DNA from 3 places in the Devosia sp. 919 genome. Region 1 is predicted to be linked to each of the others. Evidence: predicted binding sites of a transcription regulator. Region 1 holds the regulator's gene; each other region holds the start of a gene.
What was found. The regulator PhoB, encoded in region 1, activates phosphate uptake and scavenging genes when phosphate is short. The targets are predictions, from matches to a motif close to TGTCATNNANCTGTCAT.

Region 2: the regulator PhoB is predicted to act here: its motif matches at 2,416-2,432, upstream of HRQ64_RS13000 (PhoX family phosphatase).
Region 3: the regulator PhoB is predicted to act here: its motif matches at 2,980-2,996, upstream of HRQ64_RS09680 (alpha-D-ribose 1-methylphosphonate 5-triphosphate diphosphatase).

The regions. Positions count from the first base shown of each region.
Region 1 covers NZ_JABAOL010000001.1:2,868,407-2,873,130, reverse strand. Annotated here, with positions in the region: gene HRQ64_RS13940 (GumC family protein) at 1-551, shown strand, start outside; gene HRQ64_RS13935 (GNAT family N-acetyltransferase) at 558-1,748, opposite strand; gene phoB (phosphate regulon transcriptional regulator PhoB) at 1,854-2,555, opposite strand; gene phoU (phosphate signaling complex protein PhoU) at 2,652-3,359, opposite strand; gene pstB (phosphate ABC transporter ATP-binding protein PstB) at 3,388-4,170, opposite strand; gene pstA (phosphate ABC transporter permease PstA) at 4,253-4,724, opposite strand, start outside.
Region 2 covers NZ_JABAOL010000001.1:2,664,660-2,669,383, reverse strand. Annotated here, with positions in the region: gene HRQ64_RS13010 (TIGR01620 family protein) at 1-885, opposite strand, end outside; gene HRQ64_RS13005 (YcjX family protein) at 882-2,330, opposite strand; gene HRQ64_RS13000 (PhoX family phosphatase) at 2,522-4,501, shown strand; gene metA (homoserine O-succinyltransferase) at 4,543-4,724, opposite strand, start outside.
Region 3 covers NZ_JABAOL010000001.1:1,994,069-1,998,792, forward strand. Annotated here, with positions in the region: gene HRQ64_RS09650 (iron ABC transporter permease) at 1-445, shown strand, start outside; gene HRQ64_RS09655 (Crp/Fnr family transcriptional regulator) at 571-1,305, shown strand; gene HRQ64_RS09660 (hypothetical protein) at 1,302-1,541, opposite strand; gene HRQ64_RS09665 (hypothetical protein) at 1,885-2,106, shown strand; gene HRQ64_RS09670 (hypothetical protein) at 2,218-2,442, opposite strand; gene HRQ64_RS09675 (cold-shock protein) at 2,617-2,832, opposite strand; gene HRQ64_RS09680 (alpha-D-ribose 1-methylphosphonate 5-triphosphate diphosphatase) at 3,157-4,305, shown strand; gene phnN (phosphonate metabolism protein/1,5-bisphosphokinase (PRPP-forming) PhnN) at 4,302-4,724, shown strand, end outside.

The DNA of each region.
Region 1 (4,724 bases):
CGGAACTGGCGGCGGATGCAAGGGGCAGAAGTCTCATTCAGCTCCGGGCCAGTCTGCAGGGACAGCTGGCGCAGCAAGCCAGCAGTTTATCGTTCAACCATCCGAATGTTCTGGGATTGCGGGCGCAGATTGCGGACGTCGATGCGCAACTCGCTACCGCGGCGCGGCACATTGCTGACCAGATGGATCGGCAGGCCGAGACTGAAGCGGCTCTGGCTGCGGCACTGGCGGCCGACCAGCAGATCTTGCAACAATCCGTCGGCGGGGAAGAGCGCGACAGCGTGGCCCTCGCGGCGCTGCAGCGCGATGCGGCGGCGCAACGTAGCGTCCTCGAGCGTTACCTGCAGCAGGCGGAAGCGGCGCGGGCTCAGGTAGACGGGGGCGCTGCATTCCCTGATATGCGCCTGGTGTCGCATCCGGTGGTGTCGAGTGCACCGGTTTCGCCCAAGACCGGGCTGGTACTGCTGGCGGTGATGATCACGGCGGGAGCGCTGGTGTTGACCTATCTGATCGTCACGAGCCTTGTGGCCCGTCGTCCGGCTGCAGGATAGGGTCGATCAGTCGGGTTTTGGCTGGCGCCACTGGCGCAGCTGCTTGGCAAAGCTCCAAAGCTTGTCGTTCTGCTTGATGTGCCGCTTAAGCGCGCGCTTGCCATTAAGGAGGGCGGCGGCGGCAGTGCCCTTAGCGCTTAGCGCAATCGCCGCGTCGTTGATCGGCGTCTTCTGGGTCCAGGAGGTTTTGTAGGCGAAATCGCCCACGCCCATATCGATGCTGCTGATCCCGGCGGCGATAAGATCTTCCACCAGCAGGAACATCAGGAGGCCCACAAGGCTGTATTTGGAGGCCGGCCCGTCCGTGTTGGAGTTGATGTATTGCGAATAATGACAGGGGGAATAGGTGCCTACCGCCGTCGCCACGATTTCCTCGGCGACATAAAGCGCATGGAGCGCTACGGCCGGCTTGTCCTCGCTGGCGCCGGCAATGGCCCCATCCCGGAACAAGGCGCGGAAGTGAGGCTCGGCAAAGACATTTGGCACGCCCATTTGCCGGAATCGCACGGAGCGATGCTCAAGGAAGGCCGCATGGACTTGGTCGATGTGCTCGAGCGTTGTGGCGCGGCGCAAAGTGACGGGACCTAGCGTTTCCTCGAGCCGGCGACGCCCGCGCAGGATATCGACCCGCCGCTTCTTAGGAAGCGTTTCGAGCATGGTGGGCGCAATGTCGGCATAATAGAAATGGTCCGGCGAAGGCTGATGGGGAAAGCTGAGCAGGGGATTGTCTATGCCTCGCCATTGGGCAGGCAGGTGCTCGAAGCTGAGCACATCGACGCCGGCCTCGTCTCGCAACCGGGCAAAGGCCCGGTTCAGCACGGGTCGGGTAAGAAGCGCCGCAGCATCGCGCCGAACAGGCATCCAGTCGCTGTTGCCAAAGGAGGAGCCGGGAATGGCCGCAAAGGTGCAGCCGGCCTTGCGGTGAAGATGCAAGGGAAGCAGGGCGGCGGGGCTGCCATCGAATTCGATCTGTAGGGTGACGAAGTCCGCATCTTCGAGCTGCTGGGCGCGGGCAATCTCGGCAATCCAGTCGAAGCGCTGGTAGGGCGTGAAGATCGCCTCGCGCTCAAGAGCGCGCCACGCCGGCTCGGCAGCGGCGAGGCCGCGCTGCAGGGTGATGCCGCCGCCGGACGTCGTGGAACCCGGAGCCGGCTGGTTGGCAAGCTCGTTGATCAGGCGTTGATCCGTGGTGGTCATGCACTGCCCCGCCGTTCCCTCAAGAAAACAGCGTTAGCAGCCGGCTTTTAACAAACCGCTTGAGCAGATCGTTACAAAATCATCAACAGGCGAGAGCAGGATCGCTCAGGCGGGCTGGGCGAAACGCTCGTCAAAGGCATAACCAGCGCCCCGCACCGTGCGGATCGGATCGGCATCGCGGCCCCGGTTGATCGCGCGGCGCAGGCGGCCGATGTGCACATCAACGGTGCGTTCATCGACATAAACCTCGTTGCCCCAAACGCCGTCGAGCAACTGCTCGCGCGAATAAACCCGGCCGGGATGGCGCATCAAATATTCCAGCAGGCGGTATTCAGTAGGGCCAAGATGGACGTCGCGGCTGCCCCGGCGCACCCGGTGAGTGGTGCGATCGAGTTCCAGGTCACCCAGCTTGAGCGAGGCGGTGACGAGATTTGGGCTGGCGCGGCGCAGCAGGGCCCGCACCCTGGCAACCAGTTCAGGCACCGAGAAGGGCTTGACCATGTAGTCATCGGCGCCGGTCGCCAAACCCCGGATGCGCTCTTCTTCCTCGCCGCGAGCCGTCAGCATGATGATGGGGATCAATGCGGTTTCCTGGCGGGCACGGAGACGCCGGCACAACTCGATCCCGGAAATCTCGGGCAGCATCCAATCGAGCAGGATCAAGTCGGGAACCTTGTCCTTGATATGCTCAAGCGCATCATTGCCGGTTTCGGCCGTGAGCACCGCAAAGCCCTCTGCCTCGAGATTGTAGCGCAGGAGGATCGAGAGGTCTTCTTCGTCTTCGACAACAAGAATTGTGGCTGGCATGGGTTACCCTCCAGTCGGGCTCATTGGCCCGATTGTTCAACTGCGCACTCCCTTTCCCTAGGGGCAGGGTGGCGCCAAAATAAACCTTGGTGCGTGCTATGCTTTGATTTGCGTGCGGTGCAGTTCCTGAACGTCGCCCGTAAGCTGCCGGCCGGTTTGCAGGTAGTAGGCCCGCTCGGCAATGTTGGTGGCGTGATCGCCGATCCGCTCGAGGCTTTTGGCGCAGAACAGGAGGTGGGTGCAGGTGGTAATGTTGCGCGGGTCTTCCATCATATAGGTCAGGAGTTCGCGGAAGAGCGATGTGTGCATGGCATCGACCTCGTCGTCGCGATTGCAAACCTCGATGGCAGCGGCAGCGTCGCGGTTCGAATAGGCATCGAGTGCGTTCTTGATCTGGCCCAGCACCAGCGCCGTCATGTTCTTGACGCCGTTATAGAAGGTGGGCTGCAGGTTCATGCCTTCGAGCTTGAGGGAGCGGCGGGCCAGTTGCTTGGCCATGTCGCCGACGCGCTCCAGGTCCTGGGCGACGTGGATCGCGGTGATGATGGCGCGCAGGTCCGAAGCCATGGGTTGGCGCCGGGCGATCATTGACACCGCCATGTCGTCGATGCGGCGCTGCATGTCGTCGATGCGCTGGTCGGCGATGATGGTGAGGTCGGCCAGTTCGCGGTCAAGCTTGAGCAGCGACTTGGTGCCGTTCTCGATGGCGAGTTCCACCATGCCGCCCATTTCCGCGATGGCCTGGGCAAGCGCGACCAGTTCGTCGCTGTAGGACGTTACGATGTGGTCTTTAGTGGCGGGCATGGCGTTTCCTCCGTTGGTGCCGGGCAAATCAGCCGATGCGGCCCATGATATAGTCTTGCGTCTGCTTGTGGACCGGGTTGGTGAAGATGTCTTCGGTCACCCCTTCCTCGATCAGCTTGCCCAGGTGGAAGAACGCGGTTTTCTGGGACACACGCGCTGCCTGTTGCATGGAGTGGGTGACGATCACGATCGTGTAGTTCTCGCGCAACTCATCGATAAGTTCTTCGATGATTGCGGTGGCGATCGGATCAAGGGCCGAGCAGGGCTCGTCCATCAGGATGACCTCGGGGCCGACCGCGATGGCGCGAGCAATGCAGAGACGCTGCTGCTGGCCGCCCGACAGACCGGTGCCGGGCTCGTTGAGGCGATCCTTGACCTCCTCGAACAGACCGGCCTTGCGGAGCGAGGAGACAACGATCTCGTCGAGATCGGACTTGTTGCGCGCTAAGCCGTGAATGCGCGGTCCGTAGGCGACGTTCTCGTAGATGGATTTGGGGAACGGGTTGGGCTTTTGGAACACCATGCCGATCCGCGCGCGCAGTTCCACCACGTCGAGCGCGGGATCGTAGATGTCTTCGCCGTCGAGCTTGATGGTGCCGCCGACTCGAGCGCCTTCGATGGTGTCGTTCATGCGGTTGATGCAGCGCAGGAAAGTCGACTTGCCGCATCCCGAGGGGCCGATAAACGAGGTCACCGCGCGATCGGGGATGTCGATGGAGATGCCGAACAAAGCCTGCTTGGCGCCGTAGTGGACGGTTACGTCCCGGGCTTCGATCCGGATAGGACGATCCAAGGCGGCAGACGGGTTCATGGCGCTAGTCACTGATTGTTGGGTCAACTTCACCTTACCGGCAAGCATGTCCATTTTCGATGTCCTTGTTGCGTGAGGTCGATCAGACGCGCTTTTCGAGGCGCGAGCGCAGATAGATGGCCGTGCCGTTCAGCACGATCATGACGCCGAGCAGCACCATGATGGCCGCTGCCGTCCGCGGTTCAAAGAAGTTGCGGTTCTCGTTGCCCTGCCAGAGATAGATCTGGACGGGCAGGGCGGTGGCCTGATCGAGCGGGGTAGCGGGCACCTGGGCCACAAAGGCCTTCATGCCGATCAGCAGGAGCGGCGCTGTTTCACCAAGGGCGTGGGCGACGCCCAGAATGGTGGCCGTGAGGATGGAGGGAAGCGTCACCGGCAGTACATGATGGAACACCATCTGCGTCTTGCTGGCCCCCATGCCCAAGGCGGCTTGGCGCAGGGCGGGGGAAACGCCCAGCAGCGCGCCACGGGTCGCGATGATGATGGTGGGAAGCGTCATCAGCGTCAGCACCAGACCACCAACCAAGGGAGCCGAGATGGGCAGGTGCATGTAG
Region 2 (4,724 bases), 200 kb from region 1:
CATCAAGCCATTCACAACGCCCTCACCCAGCCGGGCGGAGAGCTTGGCGGCCAGCCCTTGGCCGATCAGCTGCTCAACTAGCCCGTCGGTCAGCACCAGGCCACCCGTCACTGCCAGATGGGTGAGAACGGCGCCCAGCAGGCGCCAGGAGCCAAAGAAGCCCGGGCGGGCGCCATAGAGCCGGGCGATCGCCCCGGCCAGCCGGAAGCTCTCGTAGACAACGAAGGCGACATCGACCAGCGCCCGGGGCGATACGGCGGTGACCAGCGCAACCCGTCGCGCGGAGGCCGCAGTGAGTGCTTTGGCGCGCGCATCGAGCGGCGCCATCAAGCTGCGCTCGCCAAGCGCGATCATCTCGTGGCCATCAAACAGATGCGGCAGGTTTTCCGCCACGGTTTGACGGGAGCGCGCAAGATCGGCTCGGTCGGCATAAACGGCTTCGAGCCGCTGCAATGTGCGCTTGGCCTCATCGGCATCATTGCTGGTAAAGGCGCTGTCGGCGTCATGCCGGAGGGCATCGAGGACGCGCAGGCGGCGCAGGGCGAAGACTTCGCGGGCCGCAAGGGCGATGACGGCCATAACGAAAATCGCGAGGGCAACCAGGCCCGCATAGCCCAGCCAGAGATTGCTGGCGAAGAGATCACGGATCAACCGATCTGCGGCCAGGCCCAGCCCCGCTGACACCAGGATGCTGCCGGCGCCCCAGGCGAGCTTGCCCCAAAAACCCATCGTCTTGATCGGTGGAGCAACAAGGTCTTCCTCAAGGCTCGGATCGAACTGGGGCTCGGCGACGACAACGTCGGCCGGAGCAAAGGCGCGCGGCGCGCGGCTGAGTTCGGGCGTCTCACTGGGTTGATTGGTGGGATAAGCGACCGGGCGTTTCATGCCAGACGGTCTCCCAGCAGGAAGTCGAGAGCCCGGTCGAACCGGATATGGGGGAGCACCACGTCGCCGCTGGAATTATGCTCGAGGTTGCGCGGCGGGGTGAAGCGCAGGAAGTTCAGTGACACCGGCCCGCCATCGGCAAAGAGGGAATCCGGACGGGCGGGCAGATCGCCCGGGAACAGCGCGATCTCGGTCATGCCATCATAGCGGGTGCCATCGAGCTCCTCGCCGGCCATGGGGGTGCCGATGATGGTCGGCAGGGTTTCACCGCCTTCGGTTATCGTGCCTTCGCGGGTGGCGCGGATGGCTGCGAGGGCAATCGAGCGCGATTGCGCCCCGGCAAAGCGCGCCCGCTTGCTGGCATCGGCGACCAGGCGGTTGAGGATGGCTTCGAGCCGATCGTGGCTGGTGTGATGGACGTGATCGGCTTTGGTGGCTGCAAACAGGATGCGATCGATCTTGCGGGTAAAGGGACGCAGCAGCGGGTTGGTTTCGCCCTGCCGGAAGCAGGAAAGCACAGCCGTCAGTGCCGTCTCGAGATCGGCAACGGCAGCGGGTCCCGCATTGAGGGCGCGCAAGGTGTCGACGAGGACGATCTGGCGATCGAGCCGGGCAAAGTGCTCGCGAAAGAACGGGCGTACCACCTGGTCCTTATAGGCCTCATAGCGGCCCGCCAGCATGGCATAAAGGCTCGAGCTGCGCGCCCCAGCAGTCAGCGGTAGCGGCGCAAAGGTCAGGGCGGGCGAGCCTTCGAGGTCGCCGGGCAGCAGGAACCGGCCTGGCGGCAAGGTCGATAGCGCATCGTCCTCGCGGCTGCGGCGCAGATACTCAGTGAAGGCGGCGGCCAGCCGTTCGGCCTCCAGGTCGTTAGCCGCCGACATAGGGTCAGTGGCGGCCAGTAGTTCCAGGAACGGGCCGGCCTGGCGGAGCGAAACAGGCCGCTGTGCGCGCTCGAGCGCTTCCCGGCTCCAGTCCTCAAAGCTGAGCGCCAGCAGCGGCAGGTCCAGCAGCCACTCGCCGGGGTAATCGACAATGTCGAGGTTGAGCGTGCGCGCGCCTCGCATTCCCGACAGCCAGCCGGCCGACTGGTATTTCAGCACTAGCCGCAGTTGCGAAATACGCCGGGTCCCTTCGGGCCAGAAAGGTTCGCGGCTGGTGAGGGATTCCAGATGCTGCTCATAGGCAAAGCGCGGGATGGTGGCTTCAGGATATTCGGCCAGCCGAGCACCGATGAAGCGCCCCTCGGCCATAACCGCAAAACCGGGAAGGCGCCCGCCGGTGAGGAGGTTATGCACGAGGGCGGTGATGAAGATGGTCTTGCCGGCGCGGCTGAGGCCTGTCACCCCCAGCCGCAGCGTTGGAGTGAAGGCCCCCGTCGCGGAATCGGCCAGATTGGCGAGAGCGATGCCCAGTTCGTCGACAAGGGTAGTGGGCGATCCTGCCACGCGGCTGTTCTCCGGTTCGGCTGCGAACATAGGGTGTTGTGCGGCCCGTTCAAGCCGCTGGGCAGATCACCTGGCGAGCCGCAGCTGTCACCGAACTGTCGTTCGGCCGTCGCGCAACTTTCAGGATGGCTGCTTACAGCTTGGAATGGTTCAAATCTATCCGCGTTCCAGGCTTGTTGAGGAGCTCATCCATGAACGATCAATCCCCTTTCCGAACTTCGCAGCTTGAGGCCGTCGACACAGCGCCACGCAACCCGACAACCAACCCCACTATGGGGGAGTTGATCAGCGCCCGTTTCTCGCGTCGTGGCTTCCTGCAGGGCTCGCTGGCGGTGTCCGCTATTGCCGCAACCATCAGCCCCCTTGCCTTGATGACGGCGGGGAAGGCGAAGGCCGCGGGAGGGTCAGCATTCAACTTCACCGAGGTTGAAGCTGGTATCGACGAGACACACCACGTAGCCGAGGGCTACGACGCCGATATTCTGCTGCGCTGGGGCGACGCCTTGTTCGCGGACGCGCCCGAGTTCAATCCCGCCGCCCAGACGGCGGACGCTCAGAGCCACCAATTCGGCTACAACAACGACTATGTCGGTTATATCCCATTCGACGACTCATCCGAGCACGGTTTGCTTGTGGTCAATCACGAGTACACCAACCCGCACTTGATGTTTCCCGGCATCGTGGAAATCGTGGAGGGCGAGATCACGACCAAGCCGCTCACGAAGGATCAGGTCGACATCGAGCTGATGGCGCATGGCGGCACAGTGGTGGAAATCCGCAAAACGGATGGCAAGTGGGCCGTGGTTAAGGACGGAGCACTCAATCGTCGCATCACCGTCAACACGGAAATGGAAGTCACTGGTCCCGCCGCTGGCCACGATCGCCTCAAGACCAATGCGGACCCCACAGGCACTAAAGTCTTTGGCACCATCAACAACTGTGCCGGCGGCGTAACCCCCTGGGGCACCTACATCATGGCCGAGGAGAACATCCACGGCTACTTTGCCGGAGAACTCGCTCCCGACCACCCGGAAGCGGCGAACTACAAGCGCCTCGGCATCCCCGAAGGCTCTTATGAGTGGGCCAACTATTATGACCGGTTCGATCTGTCCAAGGAGCCCAACGAGCCCAATCGCTTTGGCTATGTTGTTGAAGTCGACGTCATGGATCCCAGCTCCATTCCCAAGAAGCGTACCGCGCTGGGCCGCTTCAAGCACGAGGGTGCAGAGTCCATCATAGCCAGGGATGGCCGGGTAGTGTTTTACCTCGGCGACGACGAGCGCTTCGACTACGTTTACAAGTTCGTAACCGCTGGAAAATTCAATCCGGATGACCGAACGGCAAATATGGACCTGCTCAACGAGGGCACGCTTTATGTCGCCAAGTTCGCTGAAGATGGCACTCTGGTCTGGATGCCGCTCGTGCAGGGCGAAGGCCCCCTCACGCCCGAGAATGGCTTTGCCAGCCAAGCGGATGTGGTGATCGCAACGCGGCTTGCTGCCGATCTGCTCGGGGCTACCAAGATGGATCGTCCTGAGGACATTCAGCCCAATGGCATCAATGGCAAAGTGTACGTGATGTTGACCAACAACACGAGGCGTGAGGCTGGACAGGAAGACGCCGCCAATCCGCGAGCCAAGAACGCTTTCGGCCACATCATCGAGATTGGCGAGACAGACGGCGACTTTGCGGCGACTACCGGGACCTGGGATGTCATGCTCAAGTGCGGCGACCCCTCAGTCGCCGAAGTTGGCGCTACATTCTCGACTGCGACCACGGCAAATGGCTGGTTTGGCATGCCCGACAACTGTGCGGTCGATGCTGCGGGGCGCCTCTGGGTTTCCACCGACGGCAATAATCCGTCGGACACCGGTCGCACCGACGGCTTGTGGGCCGTAGACACCGAAGGCGATGCACGGGCGACCTCCAAGCTGTTCTTCCGCGTCCCGGTAGGCGCCGAGATGTGCGGGCCATTGTTCACCCCGGATGACGAAACCGCCTTTGTCGCCGTACAGCACCCCGCAGATGGTGGTGAGGACTGGGAGGGCTTTGGCCGCGTCTCGTACTACGAGGATCTGTCCACGCGCTGGCCGGACTTTGAAGACGCCATGCCCGTGCGCCCATCTGTGGTGGTGATCACCAAGCAGGGTGGCGGCAAGATCGCCGTATAGGCTAAGTGCGGGGAAGGCGCCTTAGCCTTCCCCGCACTTATTTAGTCCTCCGGCGTGCCGATGTTGCTGAGATCATATGGGGTAGTCTGGTAAATCTCGTTGATCCAGTTCTGGAACAACAGATGGGCGTGACTGCGCCAACGGTTTTCGGGTTCGGCAGATGTGTCGCCGTTAGGGAACAAGTTGGCCGGAGGCGGGGTGTCGAGGCCGGCCTTGCGGTCGC
Region 3 (4,724 bases), 870 kb from region 1:
CGTCACCGCCTTCAGTCAGGGCCCGCTGGTGCTGACCGGCACTTTCGCCATCATGGTGATCGCGCTGACCATCCGGCGCCTGCCTTATGCCGTGCGCTCCACCACCGCGCTCATGCACCAGATCAGCCCCAGCATCGAGGAAGCGGCGATCAGCCTCGGCGCCTCCAAGTTCCGCACGCTGGTCCGGGTGATCGTGCCCGCGCTCGCGCCCGGCATCATGTCGGGCGCGGTGCTGAGCTGGGTGACCATCATCACTGAGCTCAGCACGACACTGTTCCTCTACAACACTTCGACGCAAACGCTCTCGCTGGGCATCTACGCCCAGGTGATCCGCGGCCAGCTCGGCACCGCCGCTGCGTTGTCGACGATCCTGCTGGCGCTGACCATGCTGTCCCTCTTCCTGCTGATGCGCCTGCCCGGCGGTCACAAGGAACTGCGCGTTTAACCCGGTGGAGCTGGCGGCAAGCTGTCCGCCAGTTCACGCCCACCAGCATGATTGCCTTGGTTGCGTGCTGCAACTAGGCTAACCCTCTGGTCGGCGCTGTTTGTCCGCGCTGCCCGGGGGATCCCATGAAAGCAGAAACCGGCAACCTGTTCCGTAAGCTGGAAGCCATTGGTGAACTGACCGAGGAGATGAAGGCGGCGATCGACGCCATGCCCCTCCAGGTCAAGTCGCTGGCCAAGGGTGAGCACGTCGTCAGCGATGGCGAAATCTCCCGGCATAGTTGCCTGCTGCTCGAAGGCATGCTGCACCGCAGCAAGCTGACGCCCCAGGGCAATCGGCAGATCCTTTCCATCCACATCCCGGGGGATGTGCCCGATCTGCACAGCTACCATCTCAAGAAGATGGACCATGACCTGGTGGCAACGGTCGACTGCCAGGTAGCCTTGATCGCCCACGAGGACATCGGGCAGGCTATCCACGCCAGCCCGGCGCTGAGCGACCTTCTCTGGCGCGAAACCCTTATCGATGCCGCCACCTTCCGCGCCTGGATGACCATGATCGGCCAAACCCAGACGCTTGCCCGTGTCGCCCATATCCTGTGCGAGCTTTATGTCCGCTGGGAGATGATCGGCGACCTCGAAGGCGGGCCTTTTCCCTTCCCGCTAAGCCAGGACGAAGTGGCCGATGTGATCGGCGCCAGCATTGTCCTTGCCAGCCATAGCTTGCAGGCCCTGCAGCAGCGCGGATTGGTCAGCCTGGAGGGGGGCAAGGCGACCGTGCTCGATTGGCCCGCCCTGCGCGACCTCGCGCAGTTCGAACCCGCCTACCTCTATTACCTCCACGAGACCCGCAGGCGCTAAGCCTGGCCCGGCCGCTTGATCGTCAAGCTGATGGAGAGCTCCAGCAGTCGCTCCTGGTGCTCGTCTCGCACCCACATGGTGATGCTGCCCGGCGGCGAGGTGGGAATCAAATCGCGCACCATCTCGGCCAGCGCCTTCACAGCCTCATCCTCCGCGGCCTGTTCGTCGCGCAGGTTCGTGCCTTCCGAGTCTTCGTGGAAGCTCCCGTCATCGACGTCGAAAAAGAAGCGCTGCATCACAAAGGCACCCTGTGTAGCCCGTCAACGAAGATGGAGCAGGCCAGTTGCTGAATTAACCTGTGCCGGGCTCGGGTCTTTGCACCACGCCAAGCAAGCTTGTGCGGCTAAGGTCCTGATTATTCTCCTATCGTGAAATCCGGCCACTGCCCATGATTTAGGTCAAGCAATCGTGAGCCGCAAAGTGATACCAATAAAGGGGCTCCGAAGCGGTGCTCGCCGCCGCGGGTGCTTTGCCCAGCTTGGGCTTTCCTGTGGGCAACTTATGGTTTCGCAACTCTTGCGGGTGACGCCGAACCGCCAAAAGCGCACTGTGCCGAGGCAACGCACCGGGGCCGATACGATGCACCTGCTACCCCACACCATGCAGACCATTCTCGACGAGCAACCCGCATCAGCCGATTCGGTGACGGCGCAAGCAGTGTCGCGGCTCGAGCAGCGCTTTGGGATGACGGCAGCGATGTCGCTCAATGCCCGGCTGCTGGCCGAGGCACTCAATGCCGCCCTTTCCGATCCCCACACCCGCAGCCTCTTGCAGGCACCAGGCACGGCCGGCGCGGTTTAGCGCTGGCCCGGACCGGCGCTCCAACGGCAAAAGCGCCCCGCAGAAGCCTGCAAGGCGCTGAACAGCACGGCACTGGATGTTATCGGGGCGGAGCCCTCTGCAGGCCCGGGCTTAAAGCCCCTGCAGATCAGCCTCGGCGACGACGCGCTCGCGACCGTCGGAATCATCGTGGACGCGGTACTGAAATTCGCGGCCTTCAAACGGCAGCAGGCGCAGCACGACGCATGGCGTCGCCGCCTTGCCTGCGCGCACATTGCTCAGCAGCATCAGCCGATCGCCGGTGCTGTAGAGATGGTTGACCTGGCGGGCAACGGGGGCAGGGATGCTACGGGCCATCGGCGCAACATTATCAGTCACCGCAGGCACAGGGGCAGCAGCTGCGGAACCCCGGCTGCGCTTCATTGGCACTGCGATACTTTTCAAGTTAGCCGACACAAGAGCACTCCCGCCTGGAACAAAACAAACACCGGGATGTGCCAGGCGGCGCACCCCGGTGCTAAAGTCTTGGGCTTAGCTCAGCAGCGACAGATTGGCTGCCGAAACCTTGCCGTCACGACCGGTTTCCAGTTCGTAGGAAACCTTGTCGTTTTCATACAGGCCCTGCAGGCCCGAACGCTCTACTGCCGAGATGTGGACGAAAGCGTCCTTGCTGCCATCTTCAGGCGAAATAAAGCCGAAGCCCTTGGTGGTGTTGAAGAATTTTACGGTACCATTGATGGTTGCCATGATGAAGTCCTTTGAAAGCCCGAAGCACATGCAAGCGAGCGCTCCCTTGGGCGACATGCGCAAGGGTGATAACGTTCGCAAGAAAGAGAAGGGAGCCAGGGCCCGGAGAACCGGAAGATCAGGCAGCCGACGATTGGCTGTAAACGTGTAACCCTTGTATGACAGTCAATGGTGTTCAAAGCAAGGCCGCATGTCCGCCGCGCCAAACCGGGCCAGTTAGGCCCCGGGAAGCGGCTGGCGCTTTAAAGGCTGGCGACATGCCGGCGGCCCAACTACCATCATATTATTCCGGCCTTCTTCCGGCTTTTCACTGCGGACCTTTCCATGACCACAGCCTTCCCGGCAGACCTTGTTCTCAACAATGCACGTATGGTGCTGGCCGATGAGGTGATCCAGGGTTCCCTTCGTGTTGTGGACGGGCATATCGCCGAGATCGGCACCATAAGTGCATCCGGCACGGATCTGGAGGGGGACTACCTGATCCCCGGTCTCGTGGAACTCCATACCGACCATCTCGAAACCCATTACGCCCCGCGTCCCCGCGTGCGTTGGAACCCTGTCGCGGCAGTGCAGGCCCATGATGCCCAGATCGCCGCTTCGGGTATCACCACCGTGCTTGATGCCATTCGCGTTGGCACCGACGAGCACGCCGATGTCGGCCTGGATGAGTCGCGCATTCTGGCCGGGGCGATTGCGGCGGGGACGCGGGCAGGGCGCCTGCGCGCCGAACATCACGTCCATCTGCGCTGCGAGGTTTCCGCACCCGATTGCCTTGAGAGCTTTTTGCAGGTGATGGACGATCCCCAGGTGCGCTTGGCATCGTTGATGGACCACGCGCCGGGCCAGCGCCAGTTCGTCAAGGAAGAGGTTTATAAGTCCTATTACCAGGGCAAGCTCAAGCTCAGCGACGCCGCGCTCGAGGAGTTCACCACGCGGCGCAACATCGAATCGCAAACCTTTGCCGGCCGCCACCGCCGCGCCATTGCCGATCTGTGCCAAAGCCGCGCCATCGTGCTGGCCAGCCACGACGACGCGACCTCAGACCATGTGGAAGAAGCAGTGACGCTCGGCACCCATATTGCCGAATTTCCCACCACGCTGGATGCGGCGCGCGCCTCCCGTGAGGCGGGCATGGCGATCCTGATGGGCGGGCCCAATGTGGTGCGCGGTAGCTCCCACTCAGGCAATGTCTCGGCCCGCGCGCTGGCCGCCGCCGACCTGCTCGACATCATCTCCTCGGACTACATCCCTTTCAGCATGTTGCAGGCCGCCTTTGCCCTCGCCGACGGCCCCGAAGGGGTGAGCTTGCCCAAGGCTGTGCAACTGGTCACCAAGCGTCCGGCCGCCGCCATCGGCTTTGATGACCGTGGCGAGATCGCCGTCGGCAAGCGCGCCGACCTGGTGCATCTGCGCATCGAAGACGGCATCCCGATCGTCCTGACCGTGTGGCGCCAAGGTCGCCGGGTGGTATGACCGGCACCTTCGTCGCCGTTGTTGGCCCCAGTGGCGTCGGCAAGGACAGTCTGATCCGCTTCGCCCGCGATCGGCTGGGCGATAAGATCTGTTTCGTGCGCCGGGTCGTTACCCGCAGCGCCGATGGCAATGCCGAGGATCACGACACGCTTGATCCCGAAGGTTTCATGGCCGCCGAAGCCCGCGGCGATTTCGCGCTTAGCTGGGCTGCCCACGGCCTGCGCTACGGTCTTCCGGTCGCGCTGGAACATGAACTCGCCAGTGGCCGGGTCGTCGTCGCCAATCTCTCCCGCGGCGTGTTGCCAGCGCTGCTGCAGCGCTATCCCACCGCGGTGGTCGTCTCCGTGGTGGCTGATCGCCCGGTGATCGCCGAGCGGCTCCTGCGCCGCGGCCGGGAATCACCGGCCTCGGTGGAGCGA